DNA from 2 places in the Actinomadura sp. 3N407 genome. Region 1 is predicted to be linked to the other one. Evidence: riboswitches for the same ligand, from Rfam matches in the RefSeq annotation. Region 1 holds a riboswitch; the other holds the start of a gene.

What was found. A riboswitch is a leader RNA that binds a small molecule or an ion and turns the genes downstream of it on or off. The one in region 1 is predicted to bind S-adenosylmethionine.
Region 2: it holds a riboswitch for S-adenosylmethionine, as region 1 does, so the genes downstream of both, ACTWPP_RS40855 (aminotransferase class V-fold PLP-dependent enzyme) here and thrC (threonine synthase) in region 1, are expected to answer to the same signal.

The regions. Positions count from the first base shown of each region.
Region 1 covers NZ_JBQQBP010000034.1:274-9,305, reverse strand. The annotation lists gene ACTWPP_RS42550 (alpha,alpha-trehalose-phosphate synthase (UDP-forming)) at 1-1,369, opposite strand, end outside; gene ACTWPP_RS42545 (hypothetical protein) at 1,421-1,606, opposite strand; gene ACTWPP_RS42540 (cation diffusion facilitator family transporter) at 1,610-2,176, shown strand; SAM riboswitch class I at 2,295-2,436, shown strand; gene thrC (threonine synthase) at 2,451-3,695, shown strand; gene ACTWPP_RS42530 (MoaD/ThiS family protein) at 3,706-3,984, shown strand; gene ACTWPP_RS42525 (VOC family protein) at 4,038-4,433, opposite strand; gene groL (chaperonin GroEL) at 4,973-6,601, shown strand; gene ACTWPP_RS42515 (phospholipid scramblase-related protein) at 6,726-7,322, shown strand; gene ACTWPP_RS42510 (phospholipid scramblase-related protein) at 7,397-7,987, shown strand; gene ACTWPP_RS42505 (hypothetical protein) at 8,217-8,375, opposite strand; gene ACTWPP_RS42500 (hypothetical protein) at 8,497-8,799, shown strand.
Region 2 covers NZ_JBQQBP010000028.1:49,670-58,701, forward strand. The annotation lists gene ACTWPP_RS40830 (hypothetical protein) at 1-212, shown strand, start outside; gene ACTWPP_RS40835 (exodeoxyribonuclease III) at 226-1,044, opposite strand; gene ACTWPP_RS40840 (FKBP-type peptidyl-prolyl cis-trans isomerase) at 1,408-2,553, shown strand; gene ACTWPP_RS40845 (transglycosylase domain-containing protein) at 2,774-5,572, shown strand; gene ACTWPP_RS40850 (hypothetical protein) at 5,646-6,026, opposite strand; SAM riboswitch class IV at 6,099-6,213, shown strand; gene ACTWPP_RS40855 (aminotransferase class V-fold PLP-dependent enzyme) at 6,256-7,539, shown strand; gene ACTWPP_RS40860 (SseB family protein) at 7,641-9,032, shown strand, end outside.

The DNA of each region.
Region 1 (9,032 bases):
CCTTGTGGAGGGTCTCGGCGGTCTGCGACACGTCGTACGGGTTGACCATCAGCGCGTCCTCGGACAGCTCCGCCGCCGCGCCCGCCTCCCTGGACAGCACGAGCGCGCAACCGCGCTCCGACAGGACGGGCCCCTCCTTCGCGACGAGGTTCATCCCGTCCCTGATCGGGTTGACGAGGAGGACGTCGGCCATGCCGTAGGCGGCGAGGGAACGCGGATAGTCGTCGTTCACCTGCAGGATCAGCGGATCCCAGTCCGCCGTGCCGAACTCGTCGGTGATCTGCTCGGCGGTCCGCTGGACGGCCGCGGTGTACTCCCGGTACTCGGGGAGGTCGTAGCGGGACGGGTAGGCGAACGCGAGGTGCACCACGCGTCCGCGCCACTCGGGATGGTTGAGGAGCAGCTCGCGGTAGGCGGCGAGGCCACGCACGATGTTCTTGGACAGCTCCGTCCGGTCGATCCGCACGATGAGCTGACGGTCGCCCACCTGTTCACGCAGCGCGCGCGCCCGTTCCACGACGTCCTGTTCGGCGGCGCGCCGGCGCAAAGCCGTCCCATCGATGCCGAGGCCATGGACGCCTACACGCGTCACATGTCCCGAACAGGTGACGGTACGGGCGACACGGTCGACGCGGGCTCCCGGCAGAAGTTCGCAGCAGTCGAGGAAGGCGGAAGCCCACCGCTCGGTGAGGAACCCCGCGTGGTCGGCGCCGAGGATGCCCAGAAGGATCTGTCTGCCGATGTCGTCCGGGAGCAGGCTGTAGTACTCCGGCGGCGCCCAGGGCGTGTGCGAGAAGTGGGCGATTTTCAGGTCGGGGCGCCGGTCGCGGAGCATCCGGGGAGCCAGTGACAGGTGGTAGTCCTGGATCGCCGCCTTCGCGCCCTGCGCGGCGTCCCGTGCGAGGGCGTCGGCGAACGCCGCGTTGTACGCCTCATAGGACTGCCAGTCGCGGCGGGCACGGGCATCGAAATGCGGGCTGCGCGGTGTGTCGTACAGAAGGTGGTGGACGAACCACAGCGTCGAGTTGGCCACCGCGTTGTACGCGCGGTGGAACGTGGCCTCCGGGATGTCGAGCATCCGCACGGCCGCGCCGCCGGTCTCGTACCCGGCCAGGTCGATGCGGCCGTCGGGTGAACGGCGCGCGGCCGTCCGGTCGGCCTCGCCCAGGCTCGCGCACACCCACAGCACGTCCGCCGCCTCGGACGCCGTCCCGGTGGGGTGGGACGGCCCGGGGTTGCGCGGGGCTCCCGTGACGGCGGCGAGGCCCGACACCAGCCCGCCGCCCCCGCGCCGCATGGTGAGCGCACCGTCCTGCGAGGACGAGAACGACACCGGGCCCCGATTCGATGCCACCAGCACTTGGCTCATACCGGCAGGGTCTCAGTTGGGACCCGGGCGCTTCAAAGTGCCCCACGTGGTTCACGCCACTGCCGGATCCGTCTGGATTAGGGCGAAACGCGACGGGTAGTCGACCCGGATGAGCAGGGCCGAGACGACGAAGACCGTGCTCGTCGCCGGTGCGGCGAACCTCATCCTCGCCATGGCGAAACTGGTCGCTGGCGTCCTGGCCGGGTCCAGCGCGATGCTCGCGGAGAGCGCGCGCACTCGATGGGGGACACCCTCAACCAGGGTTTCCTCCTCGCGTCCCTTGGTCGCAGCGAACGTCCCCCCGACCGGCGTCATCCGTTCGGGTACGGCAACGAGCGGTACGTCTGGTCGCTGCTCGCCGCGTTCGGGATCTTCGTGGCCGGGGCCGGGTTCTCCATCTTCTACGGCATCCTGACCATGATGGGCCGCGGCGGCACCGGCACGAGCGTGTGGCTGGCCTACGCCGTCCTCGGCCTCGCGGCCGTGCTGGAGGGGACGTCCTGGATACGCGCCCTCTACCAGGCGCGCATGGAGACCCGGGCGGACGGCCGCGGCATCGTCGAGCACGTCCGCAGGTCACCCGATCTGACGTTCAAGGCGGCGCTGTTCGAGGACAGCACGGCGATGTTCGGTCCCGAGCAGATCCTCGTCGCCGCCAAGGTCAACTTCTCCGACGACATCAGCGCCGACCAGGCCGAGGACGTCGCCGGCGAGATCGACCGCAGGCTCAGGGAGCGGCTGCCGACCGTCCGGCACGTGTTCCTCGACCCCACCCAGCGCACCGCCCGCCGCGAAGAACCGGCGTGATCAAGAACGCATCCGGGTAACGTCTCAGCCAGTGGACCCAGCCGTCTGGCATCCGGTCAGATCATGTAAAGTCGACGCATACGAGCTCAAAACGCGGCTCGTTCTCACAACTGAATATTGCTCATCCAGAGGGGTGGAGGGACCGGCCCTGCGAAGCCCCGGCAACCACCCGGCTCAGGTGCGCTCGCGATCCTGCGAGGCCGGCCGGGAGATGGTGCCAACTCCGGCCTGCGACCAAGGTGGCGCAGGGAAGATGGGGGAAAGGCCTCGCTTCATGGCACTCACGTCTGCCACTGACCTCGGACCCGCTACCGGCCTCGTCTGCCGCGAATGCGGCTCCACACGCGACCTCGGCCCGTTCTACGCGTGCGACGAGTGTTTCGGCCCCCTGGAGATCGCCTACGACTTCGGGGGCGTCACCCGCGCGGCCATCGAGTCCGGGCCCCGCAACATCTGGCGGTACCGCGGGCTGCTGCCCGTCCCGTCCGCCGTGGCGGACACGCCCAACACCGAGCCCGGCCTGACGCGCCTCGTCCGCGCCGACAACCTCGCCGAGAGCCTCGGCCTGCGGAGCCTGTGGGTGAAGGACGACAGCGGCAACCCGACCCACTCGTTCAAGGACCGCGTCGTCGCCGTGGCCCTCGCCGCCGCCCGCGAACTGGGCTTCAAGGTGCTGGCCTGCCCGTCCACCGGCAACCTCGCGAACGCCGTCGCCGCGGCCGCCGCCCGCGCCGGGATCCGCAGCGCCGTGTTCGTCCCGTCCGACCTGGAATCCCAGAAGATCATCACGACGGCCGTGTACGGCGGCACGTTCGTGACGGTCGACGGCAACTACGACGACGTCAACCGGCTCGCGTCCGAGATCGCCGGCGAGCAGGAGGACTGGGCGTTCGTGAACGTCAACGTCCGGCCGTACTACGCCGAGGGCTCCAAGACCCTCGGCTACGAGATCGCCGAGCAGCTCGGCTGGCGGCTGCCCGACCAGATCGTCGTCCCGGTCGCGTCCGGCTCCCAGCTCACCAAGATCGACAAGGCGTTCCAGGAACTGATCAAGCTCGGCCTCGTGGACGACAGGCCGTACCGCGTCTTCGGCGCCCAGGCCGCCGGCTGCGACCCGGTCGCCGCCGCGTTCAAGGCCGGCCACGACGTCGTCCGCCCGGTGAAGCCCGACACGATCGCCAAGTCCCTCGCCATCGGCAACCCCGCCGACGGCCCGTACGTCCTGGACGTCGCCCGTCGCACCAACGGCGCCGTCGAGGACGTCACCGACGAGCAGGTCGTCGAGGGCATCCGGCTGCTCGCCCGCACCGAGGGCATCTTCGGCGAGACCGCGGGCGGCGTCACCGTCGCGACCCTCCGCAAGCTCGTCGAGGCCGGCACCCTCGACCCGTCCGCCGAGACCGTCATCATCAACTCCGGGGACGGCCTGAAGACCCTGGACGCCGTCGCGCCCGTCGTCGCCCCGTCCGCGAACATCGCCCCGTCCCTGGAGGCGTTCCGCGCCGCGGGCCTGGCCTGAGAGGAGCACCATGAGCAGCGTGTCCGTCCGTATCCCGACCATCCTGCGGACCTACACCGGCGGCGAGGCGGAGGTGAAGGCCGAGGGCGCCACCCTGCGCGCCGTCATCGCCCACCTGGAGGCCGGCCACTCCGGCATCTCCGCCCGCATCCTGGACGACAACGGCAAGATCCGCCGGTTCGTGAACGTCTATGTGGGAGACGAGGACGTCCGCTTCGCCGACGGCCTCGACACCGCCACGCCCGAAGGCGCCCAGATCTCGATCATCCCCGCCGTCGCCGGCGGCTGAGCCCGGGCTCGGTCCTGGCGCACCACCGTGCGCCAGGACCGCGCGGCGGGCCCTCAAGTGGCGGTGGTGACCTTCCACAGGTAGCCGTCGAGGTCGCTGAAGTAGCCGAAGTACCCGCCCCACTCGGTGGCGGCCGCCTCCCTGACCACGGTGCCGCCGGCGGCCACCGCGGCGCGCACGACCTCGTCCACCGCGTCTCTGGAGTCGGTGATGAAGTGGAACGAGGAGCCGCGGAACCCGGACCCCTCGGCGGAGACGCCGGCGTCCTGTGCCGCCGCGTCCCATTCGTAGAGTGCCAGCGACGATGATCCTTCGCCCAGGCCGCACTTGACGAAACCGCCGTAGTCCTGGACGACCTCGCAGCCCAGTCCCTCGACATAGAACTTCTTGGCGCGTGCGACGTCCTTCACGCCGAGCATGATGGCGCTCACTTGCAGCTTGATGTCCATGCCCGCTGACGCTAGCCACGGGCCGGCCGTAGTCGCTTCTCGATTCCTGACCTGTTCAACGGCGGCTCGCGCCGGGCACTCGGTGGGCACGCTTCAGAGCACGTATGCTCACTGCATCGGAGAACGTGAACCGGCGCATTGGTGCAGCGCGGGAGACTCCAACCGCCGGGCGCGGAACAGACCGCCCCTCCGGTGCCTCACCATCGGGCCAGTGTTCCGTGAACACCGGCGGACGACCACACGGTGGATCACGGCGACACACCCGGGAAGCTCCCGGACCGGACTCCGGCCCAGGTGAGAACGGGTCGGGTCCCGCAGATGAACCTTCCCCCGGTCAGGGTGCGCGGCGCTTGCACTCGACAGGGTAGAGTGCTAAAAAACGGTTGGCACTCTGCTGTGGAGAGTGACAACTTCACAGTTTGGGTCGGGGCGATGAGGCCTCAGTCCGGCGACGGAATGGCAGTCGTCGGCGGGGGCCGTCCGTCGCGGGCGTCGGCTCGATCCGTCTAAGCCACCTTGTTCCGGGAGGACTGGAGCCTATGGCTGCAAAGATGATCGCGTTCGACGAGGATGCCAGGCGCGGCCTCGAGCGCGGCATGAACCAGCTCGCCGACGCCGTCAAGGTGACCCTTGGTCCCAAGGGCCGCAACGTCGTGCTGGAGAAGAAGTGGGGCGCCCCCACGATCACCAACGACGGTGTGTCGATCGCGAAAGAGATCGAGCTCGAGGACGCGTGGGAGAAGATCGGCGCGGAGCTCGTCAAGGAAGTAGCGAAGAAGACCGACGACGTCGCGGGTGACGGGACCACCACCGCCACCGTGCTGGCCCAGGCGCTGGTGCGCGAGGGCCTGCGGAACGTGGCGGCCGGCGCGAACCCGATGTCGCTGAAGCGGGGCATCGAGTCCGCGGTCGAGCGGGTCAGCGAGGAGCTGTCCAAGCTCGCCAAGGACGTGGAGACCAAGGAGCAGATCGCCTCCACCGCCTCCATTTCCGCCGGCGACCCGCAGATCGGCGAGATGATCGCCGAGGCGATGGACAAGGTGGGCAAGGAAGGCGTCATCACGGTCGAGGAGAGCCAGACCTTCGGTCTGGAGCTCGAGCTGACCGAGGGGATGCGCTTCGACAAGGGCTACATCTCGCACTACTTCGTGACCGACCCCGAGCGGATGGAGGCGGTCCTCGAGGACCCGTACATCCTGATCGTTCAGGGCAAGGCGTCGGCGAACAAGGACCTGCTGCCCGTCCTCGAGGGCGTCATGCAGTCCGGCAAGCCGCTGCTCATCATCGCGGAGGACGTCGAGGGCGAGGCCCTGGCCACCCTGGTCGTCAACAAGATCCGCGGGATCTTCAAGTCCGTGGCCGTGAAGGCGCCGGGCTTCGGCGACCGCCGCAAGGCCATGCTGGGCGACATCGCCACGCTGACCGGCGGCCAGGTCATCAGCGAGGACGTGGGTCTCAAGCTTGAGAACACCACGACCGACATGCTGGGCCGCGCCCGCAAGGTCGTCATCACCAAGGACGAGACCACGATCGTGGACGGCGCCGGTGACGCCAACGAGATCGCGGGCCGGGTCAACCAGATCCGCACCGAGATCGACAACACCGACTCCGACTACGACCGTGAGAAGCTCCAGGAGCGCCTGGCCAAGCTCGCGGGCGGTGTGGCGGTCATCAAGGCCGGCGCCGCGACCGAGGTGGAGCTCAAGGAGCGCAAGCACCGCATCGAGGACGCCGTCCGCAACGCCAAGGCCGCGGTCGAGGAGGGCATCGTCCCCGGCGGTGGCGTGGCGCTGCTGCAGGCCGGCACCAAGGCGTTCGACAAGCTGGAGCTCGCCGGCGACGAGGCCACCGGGGCCAACATCGTCAAGCGCGCTCTGGAGGAGCCGCTCAAGCAGATCGCCGTCAACGCCGGCCTCGAGGGCGGCGTCGTGGTGGAGCGGGTCCGCAACCTCACCCCGGGTGAGGGACTCGACGCCGCCACCGGCGAATATGTCAACATGTTCGAGTCGGGGATTCTCGACCCGGCCAAGGTGACCCGGTCCGCGCTGCAGAACGCCTCGTCGATCGCCGCGCTGTTCCTCACCACCGAGGCCGTCATCGCCGAGAAGCCCGAGAAGAACCCGGCCCCGGCGGGCGGCATGCCCGACGCCGGCGGCATGGACTTCTGATCGGCGACGCGTAACGACGCGACATGAAAGGGGCGGCCCCTGGGCCGTCCCTTTTGTGTGCCCGGCGTCCACAATGAGCTCCGGCATGTTCCCGCTGGCGGAGGCACTGGCATTATGCGGACGCATGAGTGATCTCTTCGGCTCCCCGGTACTGCATGTCGACCAGCCGCGCGGCGCCCCGGGCGCCCAATCCCGGTACCGGATTCTCGACGGCCACGGCACGCTGCTCGCGACCGCCGGGGAACGTGATGTCTCCCGGCTCCGCCGGGCGGGCAGGACCGCCTTCGGCAGCGGTGGCGGCGGCCGTACCGTCCATGTCGAGAACACGCAGGGCGTGCCGCTGATCTCCGTGACGGCGGGAGTCTCGGCCAGTGGTGCCCATGTGCACACCGCCGACGGCGCTCTGATCGGCGCACTGCGGAAGGTCGGTGAGAAGGCCGGGCACCAGTACACGCTTCTGGACTCGGCGGCACTCCCCGTCGGCCGGCTGAACGGCAGCCGCTACGGCTACAAGTTCCCGGTGATCGACGGCTACGGCAACCATGTCGCACAGGTCGACAAGAAGCTCAAGGGCGTCGCCACCGAACTGCTGACCACCGCCGACAAATACTCGGTCGAGATCTTCCAGCCTCTCCACGACCCGCTCCGCGTCCTCGTGGTCGCCACCCCCATCGCGATCGACCTGATGCTGTACGAGGGCAAGGACTGGCCCATCGGGTAGCTCATTCGCCCGGGGGATTTCCCGTACCGTAGGGCGCGGCAGGACGTGCCCTACGACGAAGCCGGGAGAAATGCATGAGCGACCCGTTCAGTTCCTCCATGCTCAGGATTGAGCAGCCTCGCCGGGGACCGTTCGCCAAGTCGCGCTACAAGGTGATGGACGGTGACGGCACCGTCGTCGCCATCGCGGCACCGGCGGAAGGCCAGGGCCGCGCCGAGGCCATGCGGGGCATCGTCCCCGGCAAGTCGAACCTTGATGCCCGTGCCGTCATGCTCACGACGCTCGACGGAAATCCCCTGTTCATCGTGGAAAAACAGCAGGGACGGGACTACACCGAGATCCTCGGCCCCAAAGAGGACGCGGTCGGCTCGTTCGTCACCGAGCGGGTCGGACGCCGCTACGTCCTCTACGACGGCGAAGGCACCCTGATCGGCGCGGTCGAGGTGGACGTGCCGCGCAACAACTTCGCCGTGCACGACACCGACGGCACCAAGGTCGCGCACGTGCGCAAGAAGTGGGCGGGCATCGCCACGCACCTGCTGACGACGGCTGACAAGTACGAGGCCGAGATCTTCGACCCCGTCCCGGAACCGCTGCGGAGCATGGCGGTCATGACGGCGATCGTGATGGACATGAACCTCCACGAGGCCAAGGAGATCACCTGACCGGTCGGGCCGCGGTCACGGGCGCAGCCGGTAGCCGCCCGCGGACGGTCGCGATGCGCAACCCCGCCTTGCGCCGCAGGTAGCGGATGTAGACGTCCACGCGTTAGCGACGGTCCCCGAGCCCTCGCGACTTGGCGACGACTTCGACCGTCGGGACGGCCGGGCGATCTGCCTCGATCAGCATGATCAGGTCGTTGACCATCCGGTTCGTCCGGTCGAGGGTCCTCCATCAGCAGCGCCGGGTCTCCTCCCGCTCGGCCGGATCGTCGCCCATCAATGTCAGATGACCGCGGATGACGGTGATCGGCGTCCGCAGCTCGCGATCCGCGCCGTCCAAGAACCTGCCCTGCACCATGAACGCCGACTGCCGGCACGCGACAACGCGCACCTCTCTCGACCGCACAGGGTCGGGGCCCTTTTCGAGCGAGGACGACCGGGGTAAGTAGTGAATCGTGCAAGTCGCTCCGAGACGTACCGGGGAGTGGCGGATCTCTCCCGTGATCCCCGCGGTGGCCAACCTCACCCTTGCCGCGCTCTGGACGTTCACCGCCCTCGGTGGCTGGGGCGAACAAGCGTTCTGCAGTGCGGGCGGCACCCCAGACCAGGCCTGCATCGGCGGCGTCCACGATGCCGTCCTCGTCTCCCTCGCCGCGGTGATCCCGGCGGTGGGAATCATCCTGGTTGCCCTCGTGTTGTTCACTTCGAGGCGGGATCCGGATCGGCTCAGCGGCATGCTCACCGCCGCCGCGATCCTCTGGGTCTTCGCCGAGGGGGTCGTCTTTCTAGGCGGCCACCTAGCCCAGACGGCCTGACGGCGACGCACATAACCGCAGGTGGGACGCGACGTTGACGGATCTTTCCGCGTCCCGCGGAACATGGCCCGGAAAAAAGCGCGAGTGTCGGTTTGACGTCGGGTCCACAGGGGCATAATGTTCTCTCCGCCCCACAGGGGAGCAGGACGCCGAGAGGCGGCCGGCCCGTGGGGAGCCACCATCGACCAAGCAGACGCGGTTCTACCGTGTCCGCTGTTCGCTGGTGGGTCGGA
Region 2 (9,032 bases), on a different contig from region 1:
CCGGAGAGCCCGCCTCGCTGCTGCCGGACGGCTTCACCGTCCTCCAGCCCCCACCCACCACCATTCAACAGACGAGCTCCGCTCGGCTCACCGTCCTCCAGCCCCCACCCACCACCACTCAACAGACGAGCTCCGCTCGGCTTAGCGTCGCCGAGCAGGCCGGCGCCCAGGTCACCGGCAAACGCGGCCTGCTCGCCCGCCTCGGCGCCTGAGCGGGATCGGGGCCTAGTCGAGATCCACGACGACGGGGGCGTGGTCGGACGGGCCTTTGCCCTTGCGGGCCTCACGGTCGACGTAGGCGGAGCGGACACGCCCGGCGACGGCCTCGTTCGCGTAGAACAGGTCGATGCGCATGCCCATGTTCTTGTGGAACATTCCGGCCCGGTAGTCCCAGTACGTGTACGGGTGCGGTCCTTTCATGGGGGACGGCACCACGTCGTGGAGGCCCAGATCCCGGAGGTCGGCGAGTGCGCGGCGTTCGGCCGGGGTGACGTGGGTGGAGCCGGCGAACACGGCCGGGTCCCAGACGTCCTCGTCCGTGGGCGCCACGTTGTAGTCACCGCACGCCACCAGCGGCAGGCCCCCGGCCAGTTCGGCCGCCAGCGCCTCGCGGAGCGCCGCGAACCAGTCCAGCTTGTAGACGTAGTGGGCGGAGTCGGGCGCGCGGCCGTTCGGCGCGTACAGGGACCACACCCGCACGCCACCGCACGTCGCACCGATCGCGCGGGCCTCCGGCATCAGCAGGACGGGCTCGGTCAGCTTCGTCTGGCCGTCCGCCTCCCCCTCGTACACGGGCTGCCCGGGAAAGCCGTCGGACACGTCCTTGATGCCGACCCTCGACAGGACGGCCACGCCGTTCCAGCGGCCGTCCCCGTGCGCCGCGGTGGCGTAGCCGAGTTCCTCCACTTCGGCGGCCGGGAACATGTCGGCGCGGCACTTGGTCTCCTGGAGGCACACGACGTCCGGCTTTGCCTCGTCCAGCCAAGACAGGAGACGCGGCAGCCGGGCCTTGACCGAGTTGACGTTCCAAGTCGCGAGGCGCATCCTCCCAGCCTGCCATTCGGCGGGCGCACCGGCGCGAGTCGCGCGGCTCGGCGCGGACGGGGCGGCCGGTACATTGCAGGTGGACCCGGTCCCGCGCCGGGCATTGTCGCGCAGTGCCGCGCGACCGGTAGATTGCAGGTCGACCTGTCCCCCGCCAGACGGCGCCCCGCAGGCCCGTGTGACCGGTAGATTGCGGTCGGCCTGTCTCTTGCAAACGGCGTCCTGCACGGCGCCACACCCGGCCCGGATGACCGGTAGATTGCGGGTCGGCCTCCTTTGCGCGGTTTTCACGCTGTGCTTAGCCCGGCCCTGGAAGGGTGGTCACGTTCGTGATGTCGTCAAACCCGGAGCAAGTGAGGAAACATGTCCGAGGATGACAAGCCCGGGGGCAAGCCGGCGATCAAGGCGAAGGCGAAGATCCCGAACGCCAAGAACATCCGCAGCCCCGAATTCACGCCGCACGGCATCAGCGCCGGGCGCGGCAGCGGGCTGAACCGGCCGTCGGGGCTGACCGCCAAGCAGGCCCGCAAGCGGCGCATATTGGTGACCATCGTGCTGGTGGTGGTCGCGGCACTGCTCGCGGGCTTCATCTGGTGGTGGATCAACCGCCCCCCGCCCGAGATCGAGGTGACGGGCAAGTTCGCCTCCGAGCCCACGGTGCAGATCCCCACCGACCTCGCGCCCGGGGGCAAGCGCAAGGTGACCACCGCGATCAAGGGCGATGGAACCAAGATCACCAAGGGCGACATCGTGTACGCCCAGTACGTCTTCTACCAGTGGTCCAAGGACAGCGACGAAGAGGACGGCTCCAAGAAGAGCAAGAACAAGAAGCTCGCGTCCTCCTACGAGCAGGCGTCGCAGGGACGGCCGACGCAGCCGCTCACCATCGGCGACAGCGGCATCAAGGGCTTCGACGAGGGCATGATCGGCCAGACGGCCGGCAGCCGGGTCGTGCTGCAGATCCCCCCGTCCGAGGGCTTCGGTGACCAGGGCTCGCAGCTCGGTCTCACCAAGTCCGACTGGGTGGTGTTCATCGTGGACGTCCAGGCCGTCGTCCACAAGAACCAGGGACCGCAGGGCACCAAGAAGGAACTCGACGACGACAAGCTGCCCGAGGTCACGGACAAGGGCGCCGGCAAGGCGCCCGAGGTGAAGATCCCGGACTCGGACGCCCCGGAGAAGCTGCAGGTCGAGACCCTCGTGGAGGGTAACGGCCCGGCGCTGGCCAAGGGCGAGGAGGCGGTCGTCAACTACCGGGGGAAGGTCTGGGACAGCGGCAAGGAGTTCGACTCCAGCTGGAAGTCCGGTTCGCCGGCCAAGTTCCCGATCGGCACCGGCAAGACCGTCCCCGGCTTCGACAAGGGCCTCACCGGCGCGAAGGTCGGCAGCCGCGTGCTGCTCGTCCTGCCGCCGAAGGAGGGGTACGGCAAGGACGGCATGCCGCCGGACATCAAGGGCGACGACACCCTCGTCTTCGTCGTGGACATCCTCGCCAAGGTCCAGAAGTAGGCCTGCGCGGCACGGCGGCGCATGAGCCAGAGCGGCGGGGGACCCGGTCGGGACCCCGCCGCTCGGCGTTTCAGAAAGTCCGGGCTGCGACATCCGTCACGACAACCGGACAGGAGCATTGCCCGTCCTCTTATTGGGAAGCCATGGGAGAGCGCATTGGGCGTCCCACCGTACGGATCCCCTCAGGTATCGTCGGTGACGCAATAATCACGGGGGGCTTGTGAGCAACGGCAGAAAGGGTCCGGAGGGCGAGGAGCCCACCGGTCCGGGCGAGGTGGACCGGCACGACACCGAGGCCGGGCCACCGGCCGGCGGGGACGGTCCCACGACCGCCACACTGACCGTCGACGCCGAAGAATCCGCTCAGGACGCAGAATTCGGCCACGAGGACGACATATCCGATAACGGCGGAAAAGATCCTGCGGGCGCCGCCCCCGACCGGGACGAGAGCGAATCTCCCACCACCGATAAGCCCGCCAGCGACACGTTGGGCGAGCCCGTGAACGACACGACGCGCGAGTCCCCGAGCGAATCTTCGAGCGAGTCTCCGGACGCGTCGGCGGATGCTTCCCAGGCCGAATCCCCAGACGCCTCCGCGGACACCTCGGCGGGTGAGCCCCCGGACGCCTCCGCGAGTACCTCCCAGGCCGAGTCCTCGGACGCCTCCGCGAGTACCTCCGCGGGCGAGTCCGCGGATGCCTCTGCGGATGGCTCTCCCGTGGACGACGCCGGCGGGGCGGCGTCCGAAAGTGTCGGGGAGGCGGCGAGCGGTGATACCAAGACCATGTCGGCCGCCTCGTCCAAGCCCTCCTCGTCCGGGGAGGGAGGGCCGCCCGGGCGCGGGTCCGGAGGCGGTGACGGGGGCGGCGGCAAGGGGTCGGGCAAGCCCCGGAGCCGCCGGTCGCGGTTCCTGCGCCGGACGCTGTTCGTGATGCTCGGCTTCATCGGGTTCTGCGTCGCCGCGTTCGCCGTGGCCTACCTGTTCACGCCGGTGCCGTCGCCGCTGGAGAAGGCGGTCGCGCAGGGGCCGACGTTCTACTACTCCGACGGCGAGACGCAGATCGCGAAGACCGGCGTCAACCGGGACGCCGTCGACCTCGACCGCATCCCCGAGAGCACCCGCAACGCGGTGATCGCGGCGGAGAACGGCAGCTTCTACGACGATCCGGGCGTGTCCGTGCAGGGCACCACGCGGGCCTTCTGGTCCACGGTGACCGGCCAGCAGTTGCAGGGCGGCTCGACGATCACGCAGCAGATGGTCCGCAACTACTACGGCGGCATCGGCAAGGAACGCTCGATCACCCGCAAGCTCAAAGAGATCATGGTCGCCTTGAAGGTCGACCAGGAGAAGCCCAAGGACTGGATTCTCGAGCAGTACCTCAACACCATCTACTTCGGACGCAACGCCTACGGGGTTCAGGCCGCCGCCCGGGCCTACTACGACAAGGACATCTCGGAGCTGACGCCCGGGGAGGGCGCCTACCTCGCCGCCGCGATCCAGCAGCCGAGCAACTTCGCCGACCCGACCGGCCCCGACCGCGCCATCGCCGAGCAGCGGTGGAACGCCGTCCTCGGCAACATGGTGCGCGACGGCTACCTGACCTCCGCGGACGCGGCGTCGATGGAGTTCCCCACCCCGGTCAAGCAGAAGATCACCGACGTCCTCAAGGGCCAGAAGGGCTACATGGTCAACGTGGCCAAGAAGGAGCTCACCGAGCGCCACGGCTACAGCGAGGACGAGATCAACCGCAGCGGGCTGAAGATCACCACGACGTTCGACAAGCGGCTGATGGACGCGATGAAGCGGGCGGTGGAGCAGAACGCGCCGGAGGGAATGAGCAAGAAGATCCGCACGGGGGCGGTGTCGGTCGACCCGTCCACCGGGCAGGTCCTGGCGTTCTACGGCGGCCGCGGCTATTTGGAGGAGGCGCTGAGCAGCTCCTTCGGCGACTGGGCGCAGGCCGGGTCCGGTTTCAAGCCGATCGCGCTGGCCGCCGCGCTGGAGAGCGGGGAGACGCTCAATTCGAGCTATGACGGCAGTTCCCCGCAGTACTTCGACGGCTCGTCCGTCAAGAACGACGGCGGCCGGAGTTTCGGGACGGTGAACCTCGTCACCGCCACGCAGAACTCGATCAACACCGCGTATGTGAACCTCGGCCAGGACATCGGCAACGAGAAGATCGTCGAGATGGCCGAGAAGATGGGCATCCCGAAGTCGCAGATGAAGCCGGAGCAGCGGGCCGCCGCCACGTTCCCGCTCGGGATCGTGTCGCTGCATCCCGTCCAGCAGGCCGGCGTGTTCGCGACGTTCGCGTCCGAGGGCGTGTACCGGGAGCCGTTCGTCGTCAAGTCCGTCACCGACAACGGGAACCACAAGCGCACGTTCACCGAGAAGGGCGAGCGGGCGTTCAGCCGGCAGAACGCGCGTGACGCCACGTACGCGATGGAGCAGGTCGTGCGGGGCGGCACCGGGACGGGGGCGCGGCTCCCCGACGGCCGCGACGTCGCCGGCAAGACCGGCACCACCGACAAAGGCCGCGCGATCTGGTTCAACGGCTTCATCCCGCAGATGGCCACGTCGGTCGCGATGTTCCGCAGCGACGGCAAGCCGCTGGACATCCCCGGCTACGGCGCGTACGGCGGGGCGCTGCCCGCGCAGGTGTGGCGCTCGTACACGAGCGACGCCGTGAACATCAAGGATCTCGAGCCGAAGTCGTTCGGGTCTCCGTCGACCAGGCCGGGCGGCGGCTGGAACGGGTCTCCGGACGGTGACGGGCCTGACGAGACGGGCCCGCCGCCCACGACCGGCCCGGAGGAGCCGCCGTCGACCGAAGGCCCCGAGGAACCGGAGAGCCCGACACCGCCGACCGGGCTGCCGACGATCATCCCGACCGATCCCGGCGGAGGAGGCGGCGGTGACGACGGCGATCCCGGCGGCGGTGACGGCGGAGGCGGAGGCGACGGCGGCGGTGGAGGCGGTGACGGCGGCGGTGGAGGCGGTTCCGGCGGGGACGGCTGACCGAAACCGCCCCAGACCCGCCAGGACGTGGCGCGCCCCAGCCCGGAAAGCCCGGACGACCCCGGAGAGGCCGTCACTCGCAGGCTTTGCCGATCCGGGCCGGTATCTCCTTCATCACGGTGTTGAGCTGGGCCACGTCGCCGGTGCCGACGGCCGGGGCGGCGGCGCGGAGCCGGTCCGCCTCCGACTTCAGGGCCTTCTCCAGGTCGTCGTCATCGGCCTTCGCCGCCAGGTCGTCGAGGCGTCCGGCGAGCTTGTCGGTCGCCTGCCGCCACTGCGCGGGATCCGACGCCGGCACGCTCCTGACCTGGGTGATGTACTGCTGGAACGCCTTCTTCGTGTCGATGCACACCTCGCCGGGGCCGCCGCCCAGCGCCCCGCACCCGCCCAGCAGGCCGGACGCGCCGAGCGCCACCACGCCCCCGGCCAGCGCCCGAACCACCCCGTACCGCATCGCACCCTCCCACTCGTTCCCCCGGCCCGGGTCTCGTGATCCCGGACGGGCTCCGCATATACTTCCGCACTAGGTCATGAGCGCCAGCGTCAAGCCCCGGCTTGCTGGCCGGCAACCCTTCGTCCGCGATGGGGTGCCCCGGGTGAGGACCTGGCCGGACGCGGACGCGTCCCGGCAAGCGCGGATCCCGACGGCCTTGCCCGGGGTCCCTGACCCGGAAGGTTCCGGCATGCCCACGCTGCTCGCCCGTTCCCCCATCACGCCTGCTGTGACGCGCGCCGAGGGGGTCCGGGTTCGCCCGGTTCCCCGCGTCATCGGCGTGGACGTCCCGGTGCCCGTGCGGGACGGCGGCCACGTCCCCTACGCCAACCTCGACTACGCGGCCAGCGCACCCTGCCTGGAGGCGGTGCACGAGGCCGTCACCCGTGCGCTGCCGTACTACAGCAGCGTGCACCGCGGGGCGGGCTACGCGTCCCGGGTCACGACCGGGGCGTACGAGGAGGCGCGGGAGACGGTCCGCTCGTTCCTCGGCGCGTGGCGGCGGTCCGCCGTCGTGTTCACGCGCAACACCACCGACGCGATGAACCTGCTCGCGCACGCCGTGCCGGCCGGGACGAGCGTCGTCGTCTTCGAAACCGAACACCACGCGGCGCTGCTGCCGTGGAAGCGCGCGGTGCGGCTGCCCGCGCCCGCCACCCCCGCCGACGCGATCTGCGCCGCCGACCGCGCCCTGCGCGAATGCCCGATCGGGCCGCGGCTGCTCGTCGTCACCGCCGCGTCCAACGTCACGGGCGAGTTGTGGCCGATCGGGGAACTCGCGCGGGTCGCCCACCGGCACGGCGCCCGCATCGCCGTGGACGCTGCGCAGCTCGTCCCGCACCGCCCGCTCGACATGACGGCGCTCGGCCTCGACTACGCCGCGTTCTCCGGGCACAAGCTGTACGCGCCGTTCGGCGCGGGCGTCCTCGCAGGCCGCGCCGACTGGCTCCGCGCCGCCGGCCCCTACCTGAAGGGCGGCGGCGCCAGCGCGTCCGTCGGCCGGACGACCCGGTGGGCGGCCTCCGCCGAACAGCGGCACGAGGCCGGCTCCCCCAACGTCCTCGGCGTCATCGCGCTGGCCGCCGCGTGCGACGCCCTCTCCGGCGCCTGGGAGGCACTCGCCGCGCGCGAGGAGAGCCTGGTGAGGCGGCTGCGGTCGGGGCTCGCGGCGCTCCCGTCCGTCCGCGAACTGACGCTGTGGGGCGACCGGGCGCCGCGCGTCGGGATCGTGTCGTTCGCCGTGGACGACTGGAACGCCCGAGACGTCGCGCTTACGCTTTCCGAGGAGTACGGCATCGGCGTCCGCGACGGGAAGTTCTGCGCCCACCCCTTCGTCGGGCATCTGCTCGGCGGGGACGGCGCGGACCGCTCCGCCGACCGGGGCGCCGCCGTCCGTGCCAGCGTCGGCATCGGCACGAGCGAGGAGCACGTTCACCGGCTGCTCACCGCCCTCGCCGAGCTGACAGAGCGCTGACCTGCGGAGTCTCCCGCACGGTCAGGCGAATATGCTCTTTGGTCCTGTTCGCCCATGTAGCGTAGGCAGTCGCGCGGGGACGAGCACGGAAGAAACAGGGGGTGGCGACCGTGGCCGACGCGTGGCGACCCACGTCGGAACTGGAGCACCGACTGCAGGAGACCGTACGGGCCGGGGACCAGGAGAGCTACTTCCGCCTCATCGCGGACAGCGAGCTCGTCATCCCCGTCCCGCCCGACCTGGTGGACGGCATGCTCACGGGCGAGACGCAGCCGTCCTGGCCGACCCAAGAAGAGGACGGCCGGGTCCATGTGCTGGTTTACACGTCGGCATCGGCGATGCGCGCCTGCCTCGGCCCGGCCTACCAGCACTTCATGACCGTCCGGTTCGGCGAGATCGCCGAGACCTGGCCCGACAACCGCTGGTGGCTCGCCATCGACGCGCCCGCCCACGGTGTCCGCACCGCGCTGCCGATCGAGGCGCGGCTGCCGTCCTGGTTCGTCCGCCAGGTGGCGCAGGGCGACGGCCGCCCGCCCCAGGTCGGCCGCGCGTCCCCGCCCTGGGAGGAGCTCCGCGACCAGCACCGCGACCTCCCCCGCGAGTCGCCCCGGCAGGAGTTCCAGCCCGCCAACGACGTCGAACGGGAACTGCTCCGGGCCGCCGCCAACAACGACCACGACCTGTTCCTGCAGACCCTCGCCGCCACCGACGTGCTGCTGCCCGTCCCCGACGACACCGACTACACGATGCGTCCGGGCCGTCCGGGGTTCCCTTGGCAGACCAGGGAGGTCGACGGCTCCACCGTCGTCCCCGTGTTCACGTCCCCCGAACGTCTCATCGAGGCGGCCCGCGCCGCCGGGGCCGGCACCGAGTACATCAAGCTGCCGTTCACCGTCGCGCTGCGCTACTGGCCGAACCACGACTGGCTGCTGGCCATCAACTCCGGCTCCCCCGCCGGCGGCACCGTCCTCGCCCAGCAGCTTCCCGGCCTCGCCACCTGGGCGGACCAGCGCGCCGCCCAGCGGATGACGGACGGCTTCGAACCGCAGAACGACGTCGAGCAACGCCTGTTCGACGCCGCCCGCCGCCGCGACACCGACGGCTTCTTCGCGATCCTCCTCGGCGCCCAGGTCCTCGTCCCCGCCGACCCCGACACCCCCTGGGGCATCGTCCCCGGCGACGCCGGCTTCCCGTGGCGGCCCGTTCCCGTCCACGGCCGGACGGCCATCCAGATCTTCACGTCCCTCAAGTGGATGAACGAGGCCATCGGCTCGTCCCGCTTCATCATGCCGACGCTCCTGGACATGGTCGCCGCCTGGCCGGACACCGAATGGACCCTCGTCATCAATCCGGGGACGCCCATCGACGCGGCCATGCCCGGCGACAAGGTCCGCTCCCTGGGCGGCCTCCCACGCCCGGAGAAGCCCGCGACACCGCCGGCCGCGTCCACGCCCCCGCCGCCGGACACGCCCGCCGTGCCCGTGGCGCCCGCC